One region of the Agathobacter rectalis ATCC 33656 genome, then DNA from elsewhere that is predicted to be linked to it. Evidence: predicted binding sites of a transcription regulator. Region 1 holds the regulator's gene; each other region holds the start of a gene.

Region 1 (5,040 bases):
ATCCGTCAAATCCGCATTTTGCAGAGAGCTTTGTGAGAAAAGCATATGAATATAGAAGGAATAAAAATGGAAAACTCTTATAAATACTTTAAAAACACAGATTGCAAATATTTTCCGTGTCACAAGGGACTTTCGGATGACTTTAATTGTCTGTTTTGTTATTGTCCTATGTATAGTATGCCAAACTGTCCCGGAAGTAAGACCTACATAGAGAAGAATGGCAAAAAAATCAAGGTATGTACAGACTGTACGTTTCCACACAGACCGGAAAATTATGATAAAATCATACAGATTTTGATTAGGAATAATAATAACTGATTTATGGCCTAAAGCCGTTCGGAGGTTTTGCATAACATAAAAATATGGCAGGAAGGAGATGTTTTATATGCAGATTATCTTACAGAGAGGTCTTCCGTTTGAAGTAAAAATACCATCTGCCAGACCTGTTGATATCAGCGCATTATCAGAGATAGAGTTTAATGAAAAATTAGAGAAGGGATATGCGGATATGCAGGCTGGACGGACAAAAAATGCTAAGAAAGCCTTTTCTGATATTCGCAAAGATTATGGCTTATGATATATGAGATAGAAGTATCAGAACAGGCTGACAGTGATTTGAGAGGAATTTTTGAATGGTTGTAACAATACTTAGAGTAATGTATGCAGGAAGGGATATAGACAATCAGCTAAATATACACACAAAGCAATAAGAAATATGATATAAAGCAGTCTTTCACATTTAGGATCGACTGCTTTTTTGTATCATTTGATGCTAAGCATGAAATGAAAAATTGAAAAATGGTGTAAAAGTGGTGTAAATACCGCCAAAATCAATTTAATAGAAAATTAATAAAGCCTGAAACCCCAGTAAAATCAAGGGTTTCAAAAATTTTATTAAAAAAATTAGCACTCGAGGGTTGACATTGCTAATAGGTGGTGGTATGTTATGTACAGATAAAAAATTAGCACTCCAAAATACAGAGTGCTAACAAATTAAAAGCATACTTCAGATGGAGCGTGTGACCAATGGAAAATGAAAACAAAGAACTAGAGTTGAGCGAGAGACAGCTTACCATACTGGATGCAATCATCCGCAATTATCTCGCCACAGGAGAGCCGGTTGGCTCACGTACAATTTCAAAATATACAGATCTTAATCTGAGCTCGGCAACAATCAGAAATGAGATGAGCGACTTAGAGGAGATGGGCTATATAGTACAGCCACATACCTCAGCAGGAAGAATTCCTTCGGATAAGGGCTACAGATTATATGTAGACCATCTTATAGAGACCAATGATAAGAAGGAAAAAGAACTTTCTGATATGAAGGAGCTGGTCATTGAAAATACCGAGAAGATGGAGCAGGTGTTAAAGCAGGCGGCAAAGGTACTTGCAAACAATACTAATTATGCCACACTTGTTTCTGCACCGGATGTCAATCACAACAAGGTGAAATTCATCCAGCTTTCACAGGTTGACGACCAGCACCTGCTTGCAGTAATTGTTATGAACAATAATATGGTCAGAAACAAGATGCTTGATTTATATGAGCCGCTTGACAATGAGACGATACTTAAGCTCAACATTCTGCTTAACACCTCATTAAACGGACTCGCAATGAACGAGATTAATCTTGGAAACATTGCAAGCATAAAGGAGAGAGCCGGTATTCATTCAGGAATTGTCTCTGATGTGATTGATGCATTGGCACAGACCTTTGCTGAGAGTGAGGATCTTAAGATTTACACCAGCGGAGCGACAAATATTCTGAAGTATCCTGAGCTTTCGGATTCCAATAATGCAGCGACACTTTTGTCAGCATTTGAGGAAAAGGAAGAGCTAGCAAGCCTTGTTACTGAATCCCTATCCGATTCCGAGAAGAAGGACAATGGAACAGGCATTCAGGTTTATATAGGAAATGAATCTCCAATCCAGACCATGAAGGACTGCAGTGTTGTCACTGCGACATATGATCTGGGTGAGGGCGTAAAGGGCACGATAGGAATTGTCGGACCAAAGCGTATGGATTATGAAAAAGTAATGGATAATCTAAAGACTCTTAAATCCCAGTTAGATGGAATTTATAAGAAGTCTGAGGATGAAACATAGGAAGGTGGTCAAAAATGCCAGAGGATATTAAAAAAGAAGCAATCGACAATGAGACTGCAGAAAGCAAAGCAGAAGAGATAGAGATTGAAGGAGCTGATGAGGAAAGCACTCAGGCAGCCGAAGAAGCAAAAGATACAGATATTAATGAAACTGAATCAGATGATGATGCTTTAGCTGATGCAGATGCAAAAGCAGATGATAAGTCAGATGAAAAGAAAGGTCTCTTCAAGAAAAAGAAAAAAGACAAGAAGGATGAGCAGATAGAAGAGCTTAACGACCGTCTGAAAAGACAGATGGCAGAGTTCGAGAACTTCCGCAAGAGAAGTGAGAAGGAAAAATCCCAGATGTTTGACATGGGAGCAAAGACAATAGTTGAGAAAATCCTTCCTGTAATCGACAATTTCGAGAGAGGTCTTGCAGCAGTACCGGATGATAAGAAGGATGATCCTTTTATCACAGGTATGGATAAGGTCTACAAGCAGATGCTCACAGAGCTTGATGCTGCAGGTGTAAAGCCAATAGAGTGCGTAGGACAGGAGTTTGATCCTGATTTCCACAATGCAGTGATGCAGGTTGAAAATGATGAGCTTGAGTCAGGCACCGTAGCACAGGAGCTTCAGAAGGGCTATATGTACAAGGATTCAGTGGTACGCCACAGCATGGTATCGGTAGTACAGTAATGATGTGTACATCTATCCGGCATGGCAGTGAATCAGATTTATATGAATGCAGACAGCATTTAAGGGATTCATGTGAGACAACGGATGGTTACAAATATATTAAACATGTAAAAACACTATATTTAATAGGAGGAAAATAAAATGGGCAAAATCATTGGTATTGATTTAGGAACAACAAACAGCTGCGTAGCAGTTATGGAAGGTGGAAAACCTACAGTTATAGCAAACCAGGAGGGTGCAAGAACCACACCTTCAGTAGTTGCTTTCACAAAGACAGGAGAGAGACTTATCGGTGAGCCTGCAAAGCGTCAGGCAGTTACAAATGCTGAGAAGACAATTTCTTCTATCAAGAGACATATGGGTACAGATTACAAGGTGCAGATTGATGACAAGAGCTACAGCCCACAGCAGATTTCAGCTATGGTACTTCAGAAGTTAAAGGCTGATGCAGAGGGATACCTTGGTGAGAAGGTTACAGAGGCAGTTATCACAGTACCTGCTTACTTCAACGATGCTCAGCGTCAGGCTACAAAGGATGCCGGCAAGATTGCAGGTCTTGATGTAAAGCGTATAATCAACGAGCCTACAGCAGCAGCACTTGCTTATGGTCTTGACAATGAGAAAGAGCAGAAGATTATGGTTTATGACCTTGGTGGTGGTACATTTGATGTATCTATCATCGAGATTGGTGACGGAGTAATCGAAGTATTATCTACAAACGGTGATACACACCTTGGTGGTGATGATTTCGATAACAAGGTAACACAGTGGATGATTGACGAGTTCAAGAAGGCAGAGGGTGTTGATCTTTCTACAGACAAGATGGCACTCCAGAGATTAAAGGAAGCTGCTGAGAAGGCAAAGAAGGAGCTGTCTTCAGCTACTACTACAAACATCAACCTTCCATTCATCACAGCTACAGCAGAGGGACCAAAGCATTTCGATATGACTCTTACAAGAGCAAAATTCGATGAGCTGACACATGACCTCGTAGAGAGAACAGCAATCCCTGTACAGAACGCTATGAAGGATGCAGGCGTTACAAATGCAGACCTTGGACAGGTATTACTTGTAGGTGGTTCTACACGTATTCCGGCCGTACAGGACAAGGTAAAGCAGATGACAGGAAAAGAGCCAAGCAAGTCTCTTAACCCTGATGAGTGCGTAGCAATCGGTGCTTCTATCCAGGGTGGTAAGCTTGCAGGAGATGCCGGTGCAGGCGAAGTACTTCTCCTTGATGTTACTCCACTTTCTCTTTCAATCGAGACAATGGGTGGTGTTGCTACAAGACTTATCGAGAGAAATACAACTATTCCTACAAGAAAGAGCCAGATATTCTCTACAGCCGCTGATAACCAGACAGCCGTTGATATCAACGTAGTACAGGGTGAGAGACAGTTCGCCCGCGATAATAAATCACTCGGACAGTTCAGACTTGATGGTATCCCACCAGCACGTCGTGGAGTTCCACAGATTGAGGTTACATTCGATATTGATGCAAATGGTATCGTAAATGTGTCTGCAAAGGATCTTGGAACAGGAAAAGAGCAGCACATCACAATCACAGCAGGATCTAATATGTCTGATGATGAGATTGATAAGGCTGTTAAAGAGGCTGCTGAGTTTGAGGCACAGGATAAGAAGAGAAAAGAAGCAATCGATGCAAGAAATGATGCTGAGAGCTTTGTATTCCAGACAGAGGATGCATTAAAGCAGGTTGGAGATTCTGTTGATGCCGCTGATAAGTCAGCAGTTGAGGCTGATATCGCAGCAGTTAAGTCATTCCTTGATGCACATAAAGAGGCTGAGGCTATGACAGAGGCTGATGTTGCAGAGCTTAAGGCCGCACAGGAGAAGCTCACACAGAGTGCTCAGAAGGTATTTGCAAAGATGTATGAGCAGGCTCAGGCAGCGCAGGGAGCAGCAGGAGCAGGACCTGACATGAATGCAGGAGCAGCAGGAGCAGCAGGACCTGATATGAATGCAGGCGCTTCAAACGGTGCAGATGATGATGTCATCGACGCAGATTTCAAGGAAGTATAATTAAACAGATGCTGCCATAATGATATGAGAATTAATGACCTGTAATTTGGGTTATCAATCAAAGCATCATAATGGCTGCGTAAGTAAAATTACTCGCAAGGTTGGCCGCTTGGCCGGCCTTGCGAATTAGTTGTATAATAAAAGGAATTTTCAATTATGGCAGAAAAAAGAGATTATTATGAGGTATTAGGAGTATCTAAGACCGCTA
Region 2 (5,040 bases), 330 kb from region 1:
AATATCATGCGTGTATGCCATTTCAAGATTTATCTGGCTGCCATCCGGATTATTGAAGCGCTTCTCAAAATCCGATTTCATGGCATCTATCATGATGCTCTTTGCCTGCTTTACGGTACGTGCCTTTGCAAATGCATCAAGCTTCTCACCCTGAATCTGAAGCACCGGTTTAAGCTTTAAAAGTGTGCCAAGAGCTGCCGCTGCAGGCGTGATTCTACCACCCTTTTTGAGGTAGTTAAGAGTATCTACCATGATATATATGGAAGACTCAAACTTTGCATCCTCTAATATCTGCTTTATCTCAGCTGCATTTTTTCCTGCTTCTGCCAGGTTCTTCGCATCTATAACCGACTGGCGCATTGTAACTGATATTCTCTGATTATTGACTACCTGCACTTTGCCGTCATAATCCTGCGAGAGCATATATGCTGTCTCACATGAGCTTGAAAGACCTGATGACATTGGAATGTATACAATCTCATCATTTTCCTTTAAAAACTCATCCCATTTATCTGTTACATCACCAACCAAAGGCATAGATGTCTTGATATCGCCGCCTGCCGTAAGCTTCTCATAGAACTGCTCCTGCGTCAGATCGATATTCTCATAATACATCTGCTCATCGATGTAAAAAGGCATTGGAATCACCTCAACTCCAAGCTTCTTTGCCTCGTCAGGTGTGATACCGCTGTTTGAATCGGTAACTACTATAACCTTACTCATTAATTCTCACTCCGATATAAATTTTCATTGTCGTATTTTTTCCAACACCGCTCATTATACCATAGGTGTAATTGTTTGAAAAGAAGTTTTTGATGGACAGTGGCGTTATTTTACCTACATAGTAGACACGGCTGGCTTACACCAGCCTCCGTATATTCGCAATCCGCACTCACGTGCTACTTGCTCATATCCGGACATTCGTCAAAAAGAAAACCCGCGGTTCACACGAGTGTGACCACGGGTTTCTTTTTTCCTCATTGTCTACGATTACATCATGCCCATTCCGGCGCCGGCTCCGGCTGGCATTGCTGGAGTGTCCTCTTTGATTGTAGCTACTGCTGACTCTGTTGTGAGGAGTGTTGAAGCTACTGATGTTGCATTCTGTAATGCACTTCTTGTAACCTTTACAGGATCAAGGATTCCGTTATCAACCATATCTACATACTCTTCTGTAGCTGCGTTGAAGCCGGTTCCAGGAGCTGACTCCTTTACCTTGTTGATGATTACTGCACCTTCAAGTCCTGCATTTGCAGCGATATAGTAAAGTGGAGCCTCGAGTGCTTTAAGGATAACCTTTGCACCTGTCTTCTCATCGCCCTCAAGTGTATCAACAAGCTCTGCAACCTTCTTTGATGCATGGATATATGCTGATCCACCACCTGCGATGATTCCCTCTTCAACTGCTGCTCTTGTAGCGTTAAGGGCATCCTCCATACGAAGCTTTGCCTCTTTCATCTCTGTCTCTGTTGCAGCACCTACACGGATAACTGCTACACCGCCTGCCATCTTGGCAAGACGCTCCTGTAATTTTTCTTTATCAAACTCAGATGTTGTCTCATCAATCTGACCACGGATCTGGCTTACTCTGCCTGCGATAGCATCCTTGTCTCCGGCACCATCAACGATGACTGTGTTCTCCTTCTGAACCTTAACTGACTTAGCACGGCCAAGCATATCGATTGTTGTATCCTTGAGCTCAAGTCCAAGATCAGAGCTGATCACCTGACCACCTGTAAGGATTGCAATATCCTCAAGCATTGCTTTTCTTCTGTCACCATATCCAGGAGCCTTTACAGCTACTACATTGAATGTACCACGAAGCTTATTAACGATAAGTGTTGTAAGAGCCTCGCCCTCAACATCCTCAGCGATGATAAGAAGTCTTGCACCGGCCTGAACAATCTTCTCAAGTAATGGAAGAATATCCTGGATGTTAGAAATCTTCTTGTCAGTAATAAGGATATACGGATCATCAAGTACTGCTTCCATCTTGTCCATATCTGTGCACATATATGCTGAGAGGTATCCTCTGTCGAACTGCATACCTTCTACAAGGTCAAGCTCTGTCTGCATTGTCTTTGACTCTTCAATTGTGATAACACCATCGTTTGTAACCTTTTCCATAGCGTCTGCTACGAGATTACCAACTTCCTCATCTCCTGCTGAGATAGCTGCAACCTTAGCGATCTGCTCTTTGCCTTTTACTTTCTGGCTCATATCCTTAAGTGCCTCAACAGCTTTGTCTGTAGCCTTCTTCATACCACGACGAAGCACGATTGGGTTTGCTCCTGCCTCAAGGTTCTTCATTCCTTCCTGAACCATTGCCTGTGTAAGAACTGTAGCTGTTGTTGTTCCGTCTCCTGCTACATCATTTGTCTTTGTGGCAACTTCCTTGACAAGCTGTGCTCCCATGTTCTCGAAAGCATCCTCAAGCTCAACCTCTTTTGCGATTGTAACACCATCGTTTGTGATGAGTGGTGCACCGTATGATTTGTCAAGTACTACGTTTCTTCCTTTTGGTCCAAGTGTTACTCTGACTGTATTTGCTAATTTATCTACTCCAGCTCCAAGTGCTGCTCTGGCTTCTGAGCCATATTTAATTTCCTTTGCCATGATTTATACGACCTTTCTATTTATATATTTGATATTTAATTCCAAAATGTAAGCAGCTATGACCAGATATGTAAAACGTACCGGATCTTTAGCTTCTATCCGTAAATTAATCTTACTCTACTACTGCAAGAATATCATTCTGTCTAACGATGATGTACTCTTCTCCGTCAAGCTTAACCTCTGTGCCTGCGTATTTAGAATAAATAACCTTCTGTCCGACTGTTACCTGCATCTTAACTTCCTTGCCGTCAACCATTCCGCCAGGTCCTACTGCGATAACCTCAGCCTCCTGTGGCTTCTCCTGTGCTGAACTTGTAAGGATGATTCCCGATTTTGTTGTTTCCTCTGCTTCTAACTGCTTTAATACTACTCTGTCTGATAATGGAACTAATTTCATTGTATTGCCTCCTTTTATCTCTGTTAGCACTCATTTCTTTCGAGTGCTAATTTCTTTCTGTAAATAAAATATCACTATTGCATTTCAATGTCAACAGTGATATTTCATTTTAATATTTATTTTACATTTTCTATATCAATCCGTAATGCTTTAACGCATTTTTCACTCCATCATCTGAAATATCCGATGTGACATATTCCGCAATTTCTTTAACCGGTGGCATTGAGTTGCCCATCGCGATTCCATGTCCTACACTCTCAAGCATTTCAAGGTCATTTACACTGTCGCCTATCGCGTATGTTTCATCAAGCGGGATATCCAGATGATTGCACAGCCATTTGATGCCGGTTGCCTTTGAGGTTCCTTTCGGCACAAACTCCACGACATTTTCCACATGCTCAAGTATCAGAAAATCATCGGCAAACTCTGCCTTCACACGCTCATAATCAGTACCATCTATCACGTCAGCGGAGAATTTATTAATTCTTATTTCGCCGTCATATCCTCTTATTATATGTGCATGCTCACCAAGTGACTCAAAAAGGTAATCCACATACGGATCATCCTCAAAGCCCTCGTCATCTATCCAATAGTCTGTGGAGCCCTCAAGCACTACAGGCATTTTACACTCAGAAAGCACCCTTATGACCTTTTGTACCATATCTGCGCTCAGGTCATTTTCGTATATTACTTTGCCATCCATTTCAATATAGTTGCCACATGCCGCAATTATTCCATCAAAACCCATATTTAATAGCTTCTCTGACCTCACACTGGCTCTGGCACGTCCTGTACATATAAATGCCAGATGTCCGTTTGCCTTGAGGGCTGCCACAGCCTCTAGGGTGCTTTCAGGAATTACCATGTCATCGTCCCATATTGTTCCGTCTATGTCAAAAAATACTGTTTTACTCATTTGCTGCTCCTAATATCTTTATTATCATGTCAAACACTGCTATCTTAACATCTTATAAATCAAATTTCAATCAGTTTATCCACAGTACCAATACCTCTAGAAAGCAATAATTTTGTATGTCAAAAATCCCGGTGCAATGCACCGGGATTTTGCTATAAAATGTATGAAATAAAATTTATTAAGAAGAATTGCTATAATAATTTGTTACTGTACTGAGAGATATGAATATCCCATGAGACTCTCATCAACCTCTCTGGCAGCCTCACGTCCCTCTCTGATAGCCCATACTACAAGGGACTGTCCACGGTGGTTATCACCTGCCACGTATACGTTTTTTACGTTTGTAGCGTAATGTCCCTCCTGTGTACTTACGTTTGTTCTGGCATTGAGCTCTACACCAAATGCCTTTGCCACATAGCTTTCTGTTCCAAGGAAGCCTGCTGCTATAAGCACAAGCTCTGCCGGAAGCTTTTTCTCTGATCCCTCTACCGGAACCATCATGAACCTGCCTGTCTTCTCGTCCTTTTTACTCTCAAGACTTACAATTGTAAGCTCCTTTAGGTTGCCGTTTTTGTCCTTGTGGAACTCTTTTACGGTTGTCTTGTAGGTACGTGGATCATGTCCGAATACCGCAATGGCTTCCTCCTGGCCGTAGTCTGTCTTTAAGACCTTCGGCCACTGTGGCCACGGATTGTTTGCGGCACGCTCTGTAGGCGGACAAGGCATCATCTCAAGCTGTGTGACTGATTTGGCGCCCTGACGGATTGCAGTTCCGACACAGTCGTTTCCTGTGTCACCGCCACCGATAATGACTACATTTTTGCCCTTTGCAGATACAAACTTGCCATCTGTCAGGTTAGAGTTCAAAAGACTCTTTGTATTCTGGGTAAGGTAATCAACAGCAAAGTAAATACCCTTTGCATCTCTTCCGTCTGCCTTTATGTCTCTTGGATTTTTAGCACCACAGCAAAGGATTACCCTGTCATACTTCTTGTAAAGCTCTGCCGGCTTTATATCCTTTCCGACATCACAGCCTGTGACAAAATGAATGCCCTCTTCCTTCATTATATTAACTTTTCTGTCAATAATGCTCTTATCAAGCTTCATATTT
Region 3 (5,040 bases), 640 kb from region 1:
CACGCTCCCCGCTGTCTAAGCCGTTTATCAGCCGGTATATAAAGAATAACAATATAGACATGTCTGATTTTAAGGGTCAGAAATATAACAGCTTTCAGGACTTTTTCTCCAGAAAGCGTGATGATATTGAGGTGGACAGGCAGGCTGAGCATCTTATCAGCCCGTGTGACGGCTACCTGAGTGCATACAGGATAAAAAGCAACAACAGCTTTCACATCAAGGGCTCATGGTACAAGGTGACGGACCTTGTCACCGACAAAAAAATTGCAAAGGAATTTGTTGGAGGAGACTGCGTGATACTGCGTCTTTGTGCCAACGATTATCATCATTACTGCTATATAGATGATGGATTTCAGGGCAGGAATCATTTTGTGAAGGGACTGCTTCACAGTGTACAGCCTATTGCACTGGAAAATGCTCCTGTATATAGGCAAAACAGGCGTATGTGGACTATTCTGGATACAGTTAATTTTGGCAAGGTGGCACAGATTGAGATAGGTGCGCTGCTTGTGGGAGGCATAGTCAATGACCACGAGAATGTTATGATGAGAAAGGGCGCAGAGATGGGGCACTTTGAGCTGATTGGCTCCACAATAGTGCTTTTGTTTAAAAAAGGTCATATTGACCTGCTTCCGGAAATTAAAGAGTGTATAAAAGGAGACAAAGAAGTACGTGTTATCCAGGGACAGCATATCGCAAACAGGACAGTTTTTTAACAGAATACTTCCAAAATACAGTCGTATTCCGCTGCTTTTTACAGTAGTGCTCAATTTCAGTGTATACTGGGGCGCGCGTGCTATTGCAGGCGGTTTTATCCATCACAATATAGAGACCTCGCTTGATGATATGATACCGGTTGTGTACCCTACAGTAGTCATTTATTTTGGCTGCTATATTTTTTGGATTATAGGATATCTGTACAATGCAGCGATGGATAAAAGGCACTGTTATCGTTTCCTCATGGCAGACTGGCTGGCAAAGGCAGTCTGTTTTATCTGTTATGTCGTGTATCCTACAACCAACACCCGCCCGGAAATAGTGGGCTCAGACATATGGGCACAGCTCATGCGCTTTTTATATAGTATGGATGCAGCGGACAATCTTTTTCCATCTATACACTGCCTAGTAAGCTGGCTGTGCTATATTGGCATTCGTGGCAATAAAAAAGTACCGCAGTGGATACGTACAACCTTTTGTATTTGCGCTATAGCAGTATTCATATCCACATTGACTACGAAGCAGCATGTGATATATGATGTAGTTGCAGGAGTTGCGCTGGTGGAAGTGACATACCGGGTTTCAAAGCTGATAGTTAAAAAGGCAGTTAAAAAAGGAAAATCGAATACAGAAGCATAATATGTATAAACAGTATAAGGTATACAATTAGTAAGAAAACCTAAAACCAAGGAGTATAAACATGGATGATACACAAATAGAGATGCTGCCGATGTTGGGCGAATTTAGTTCAATTGCCTCGCAGTATGAACACATCATGTTCTACTACGAATCGGGTATACAGCAGATAGTCGCAAAGCTGCAGATATTAAATAATGAATTTAAAAACAATCATGAAAGAAATCCAATTGAGAATATAAAGAGCCGTGTAAAGTCGCTTGACAGCATAATAGACAAAATGAAGCGAAAGGGCATTCCGCTCACCACCAACGCCATGAAGCGTGAGATTAAGGATATAGCCGGCGTCAGGGTCATTTGTCCATTCATATCCGATGTATATCAGGTGGCCAATATGCTTGTGAATCAGGCGGATGTCGAGATTGTCACAATAAAGGACTACATAAAAAAACCGAAGGAGAATGGCTACAGGAGTCTTCATATGATAGTGCTGGTTGATGTGTATTTTTCGGATCACAAGGACAAGGTGCCGATAGAGATACAGTTTCGTACCATTGCCATGAATTTCTGGGCCAGCACAGAGCATCAGCTCCGCTACAAGAAGAGCCGTATATTCACGGAGGAGATGCAGCAGGAGCTCAAGAAATGCGCAGATATCATGGCAGACGCTGATGACAAGATGCAGAATCTGGCAAATGTTTCGGGGATTGTGCAGCCGATTGAGTAAAAGAGAGTGATGTAAATCACTCTTTTTTGCTTGTAAATCAAAAGTTTATATTTATTTAATAAAAATTGTTAGCACTCTCACTTGACGAGTGCTAATCTGCGTGCTATAACATAGTCACAAGGAAATATTGAAGAATTATTTAAAGGATTATTTAGAGATAAAATTTTGATATTACCTGTATAACACATAAGAATCATATTTATGGATAACATAGTAGAAGGGAGTGAGACTATGAACATTCAAAAATTTACACAGAAATCAATAGAGGCAGTCAATGACTGCGAGAAGCTTGCATATGATTATGGCAATCAGGAGATAGAACAGGAGCACCTGCTTGTGGCATTACTTTCACAGGAGGACGGACTGATACCGAAGCTGATTGACAAGATGGAGATAAACGTAGAGCATTTCACAGAGAATGCAAAGCGCCATCTGGCAGCGCGTACAAAAGTAAGCGGCAGCAGTGCACAGGTCTATGTGGGCAATGATTTAAACAAGGTTCTTATCCATGCTGAGGACGAGGCAAAGGCAATGGGAGATGAGTATGTTTCGGTAGAGCATCTTTTCCTGTGTCTGCTGAAGTATCCAAACAAGGCAATGAAGGAGCTGATAAAGGAGTATGGTCTCACAAGAGACAGATTCCTCACAGCACTTTCTACGGTCAGGGGCAATCAGAAGGTCACATCCGATAACCCTGAGGCCACATATGATACACTTGAGAAATATGGCTACGACATGGTGGAGCGTGCAAGACAGCAGAAGCTTGATCCTGTTATCGGCCGTGATGATGAGATACGAAATGTAGTGCGTATTCTCTCACGTAAGACTAAAAATAACCCGGTACTTATCGGTGAGCCGGGTGTTGGTAAAACGGCAGTCGTTGAGGGACTGGCGCAGCGTATCGTAAAGGGCGATGTGCCTGAGGGCTTAAAGGACAAAAAACTGTTTGCACTCGATATGGGCTCTCTGATTGCAGGAGCTAAGTACAGGGGCGAGTTTGAGGAGAGACTTAAGGCAGTGCTTGAGGAGGTAAAAGCCTCTGACGGACAGATAATTCTCTTTATCGATGAGCTTCACACAATAGTAGGAGCCGGAAAGACAGACGGAGCTATGGATGCAGGACAGCTTCTTAAGCCAATGCTTGCAAGAGGTGAGCTGCACTGCGTGGGCGCCACCACACTTGATGAGTACCGTGAGTACATTGAGAAGGATGCAGCTCTTGAGAGACGTTTCCAGCCTGTTATGGTAGACGAGCCGACAGTAGAGGACACTATCTCAATACTTCGTGGTCTTAAGGACAGATACGAGGTATTCCATGGCGTTAAAATCACAGATTCGGCACTTGTCACAGCGGCAGTGCTTTCAAACAGATACATCACAGACAGATTTTTGCCTGATAAGGCAATAGACCTTGTGGATGAGGCATGCGCCATGATAAAGACGGAGCTTGATTCAATGCCGGCAGAGCTTGATGAGCAGAATCGTAAGATTATGCAGCTTGAGATAGAGGAGACAGCTCTAAAGAAAGAGACAGACCACTTAAGTCAGGACAGGCTCGCAGCACTACAAAAGGAGCTTGCAGAGCTGCGTGATGACTTCAATGCGAAAAAGGCTCAGTGGCAGAACGAGAAGGGCGCTGTTGACAAGGTCAGCAAGCTTCGTGAAAAGATTGAGTCCACAAAGAATGAAATCAAGACAGCGCAGCAGAACTATGACCTGGAAAAGGCGGCAGAGCTGCAGTACGGCGTTCTTCCAAATTTGCAGAAGGAGCTGGAATCAGAGGAAGCACTGCTTAAGGACAGGGATTTATCGCTTGTACGTGAGAACGTGGGCGATGAGGAGATTGCACTCATTATCTCGCGCTGGACAGGAATACCTGTTGCAAAGCTTACGGAGAGTGAGCGTAATAAGACACTTCACCTCGATGAGGAGCTGCACAAGAGGGTAATAGGACAGGATGACGGAGTCACAAAGGTGACAGAGGCTATCATCCGATCAAAGGCAGGCATCAAGGATCCTACAAAGCCGATAGGTTCGTTTATGTTCCTCGGACCTACAGGTGTAGGTAAGACAGAGCTTGCAAAGGCACTTGCGGCAAGTCTTTTTGATGATGAGAACAACATGGTCAGACTCGATATGAGTGAGTACATGGAGAAGTACTCAGTGTCACGACTCATCGGAGCGCCTCCTGGATATGTAGGCTATGATGAGGGTGGACAGCTCACAGAGGCTGTAAGGCGTAAGCCATACTCAGTAGTACTCTTTGATGAGGTGGAAAAAGCCCATCCGGATGTATTCAATGTGCTGCTTCAGGTGCTTGATGACGGACGAATTACTGACTCACAGGGACGTACCGTGGATTTCAAAAACACTATCATCATTATGACAAGCAACCTCGGCTCACAGGAGCTTCTTGAGGGTATAGAGGCAGACGGCAGCATCAGCACAGAGTGTGAGAACCGCGTCATGGATGAGCTTAAGGGTCATTTCAGACCGGAGTTTTTAAACAGACTTGATGAGATCATCATGTTCAAGCCTCTCACAAAGGATAACATTGGTCATATCATCACCTTGCTCATGGCAGACTTAAACAAGCGTCTTGTCGACAAGGAAATCACAGTCGAGCTGACAGACACTGCAAAGCAGTTTATCACCGACAATGGCTACGATCCGGTATACGGAGCAAGACCGCTCAAGAGATATCTGCAGAAGCATGTCGAGACACTCGCTGCAAAGCTGATTCTGGCAGATGGTGTGAGAGCAGGAGATACCATTCTTATAGATGTGAAGGATGGCAAGCTTAGTGCATCGGCAGTTCAGAAAAATGCATAAGCAAATGTATAGAAATTAACAGCTCTTTCTCTTTACAATTTCTGTACTTATTTCAATTTTTACATGGCTTGCAGAGGTAGAATTTATTATCTCTGCAAGCCTTTTTACTGCAATTTCACCCATGTACT

The links. The regulator HrcA, encoded in region 1, represses chaperone genes, less so after heat shock. The targets are predictions, from matches to a motif close to TGTTAGCACTCNNNNNNNNNGAGTGCTAACA.
Region 2: EUBREC_RS10250 (co-chaperone GroES) is a predicted target of HrcA. The motif match lies at 3,035-3,065, and genes of this name have one in related genera.
Region 3: clpB (ATP-dependent chaperone ClpB) is a predicted target of HrcA. The motif match lies at 2,147-2,177, and genes of this name have one in related genera.

What each region holds. Positions count from the first base shown of each region.
Region 1 covers NC_012781.1:1,795,739-1,800,778, reverse strand. Annotated here, with positions in the region: gene EUBREC_RS08620 (cobyrinate a,c-diamide synthase) at 1-83, shown strand, start outside; gene EUBREC_RS08615 (cysteine-rich small domain-containing protein) at 67-318, shown strand; gene EUBREC_RS08610 (hypothetical protein) at 386-577, shown strand; gene hrcA (heat-inducible transcriptional repressor HrcA) at 1,027-2,109, shown strand; gene grpE (nucleotide exchange factor GrpE) at 2,124-2,789, shown strand; gene dnaK (molecular chaperone DnaK) at 2,931-4,832, shown strand; partial or broken gene dnaJ (molecular chaperone DnaJ) at 4,989-5,040, shown strand, end outside.
Region 2 covers NC_012781.1:2,122,241-2,127,280, forward strand. Annotated here, with positions in the region: gene EUBREC_RS10240 (DegV family protein) at 1-723, opposite strand, end outside; gene groL (chaperonin GroEL) at 991-2,616, opposite strand; gene EUBREC_RS10250 (co-chaperone GroES) at 2,729-3,013, opposite strand; gene EUBREC_RS10255 (Cof-type HAD-IIB family hydrolase) at 3,144-3,929, opposite strand; gene EUBREC_RS10260 (glutamate synthase subunit beta) at 4,134-5,040, opposite strand, start outside.
Region 3 covers NC_012781.1:2,435,782-2,440,821, reverse strand. Annotated here, with positions in the region: gene EUBREC_RS11560 (phosphatidylserine decarboxylase) at 1-716, shown strand, start outside; gene EUBREC_RS11555 (phosphatase PAP2 family protein) at 673-1,356, shown strand; gene EUBREC_RS11550 (GTP pyrophosphokinase) at 1,418-2,080, shown strand; gene clpB (ATP-dependent chaperone ClpB) at 2,312-4,912, shown strand; gene EUBREC_RS11540 (LacI family DNA-binding transcriptional regulator) at 4,928-5,040, opposite strand, start outside.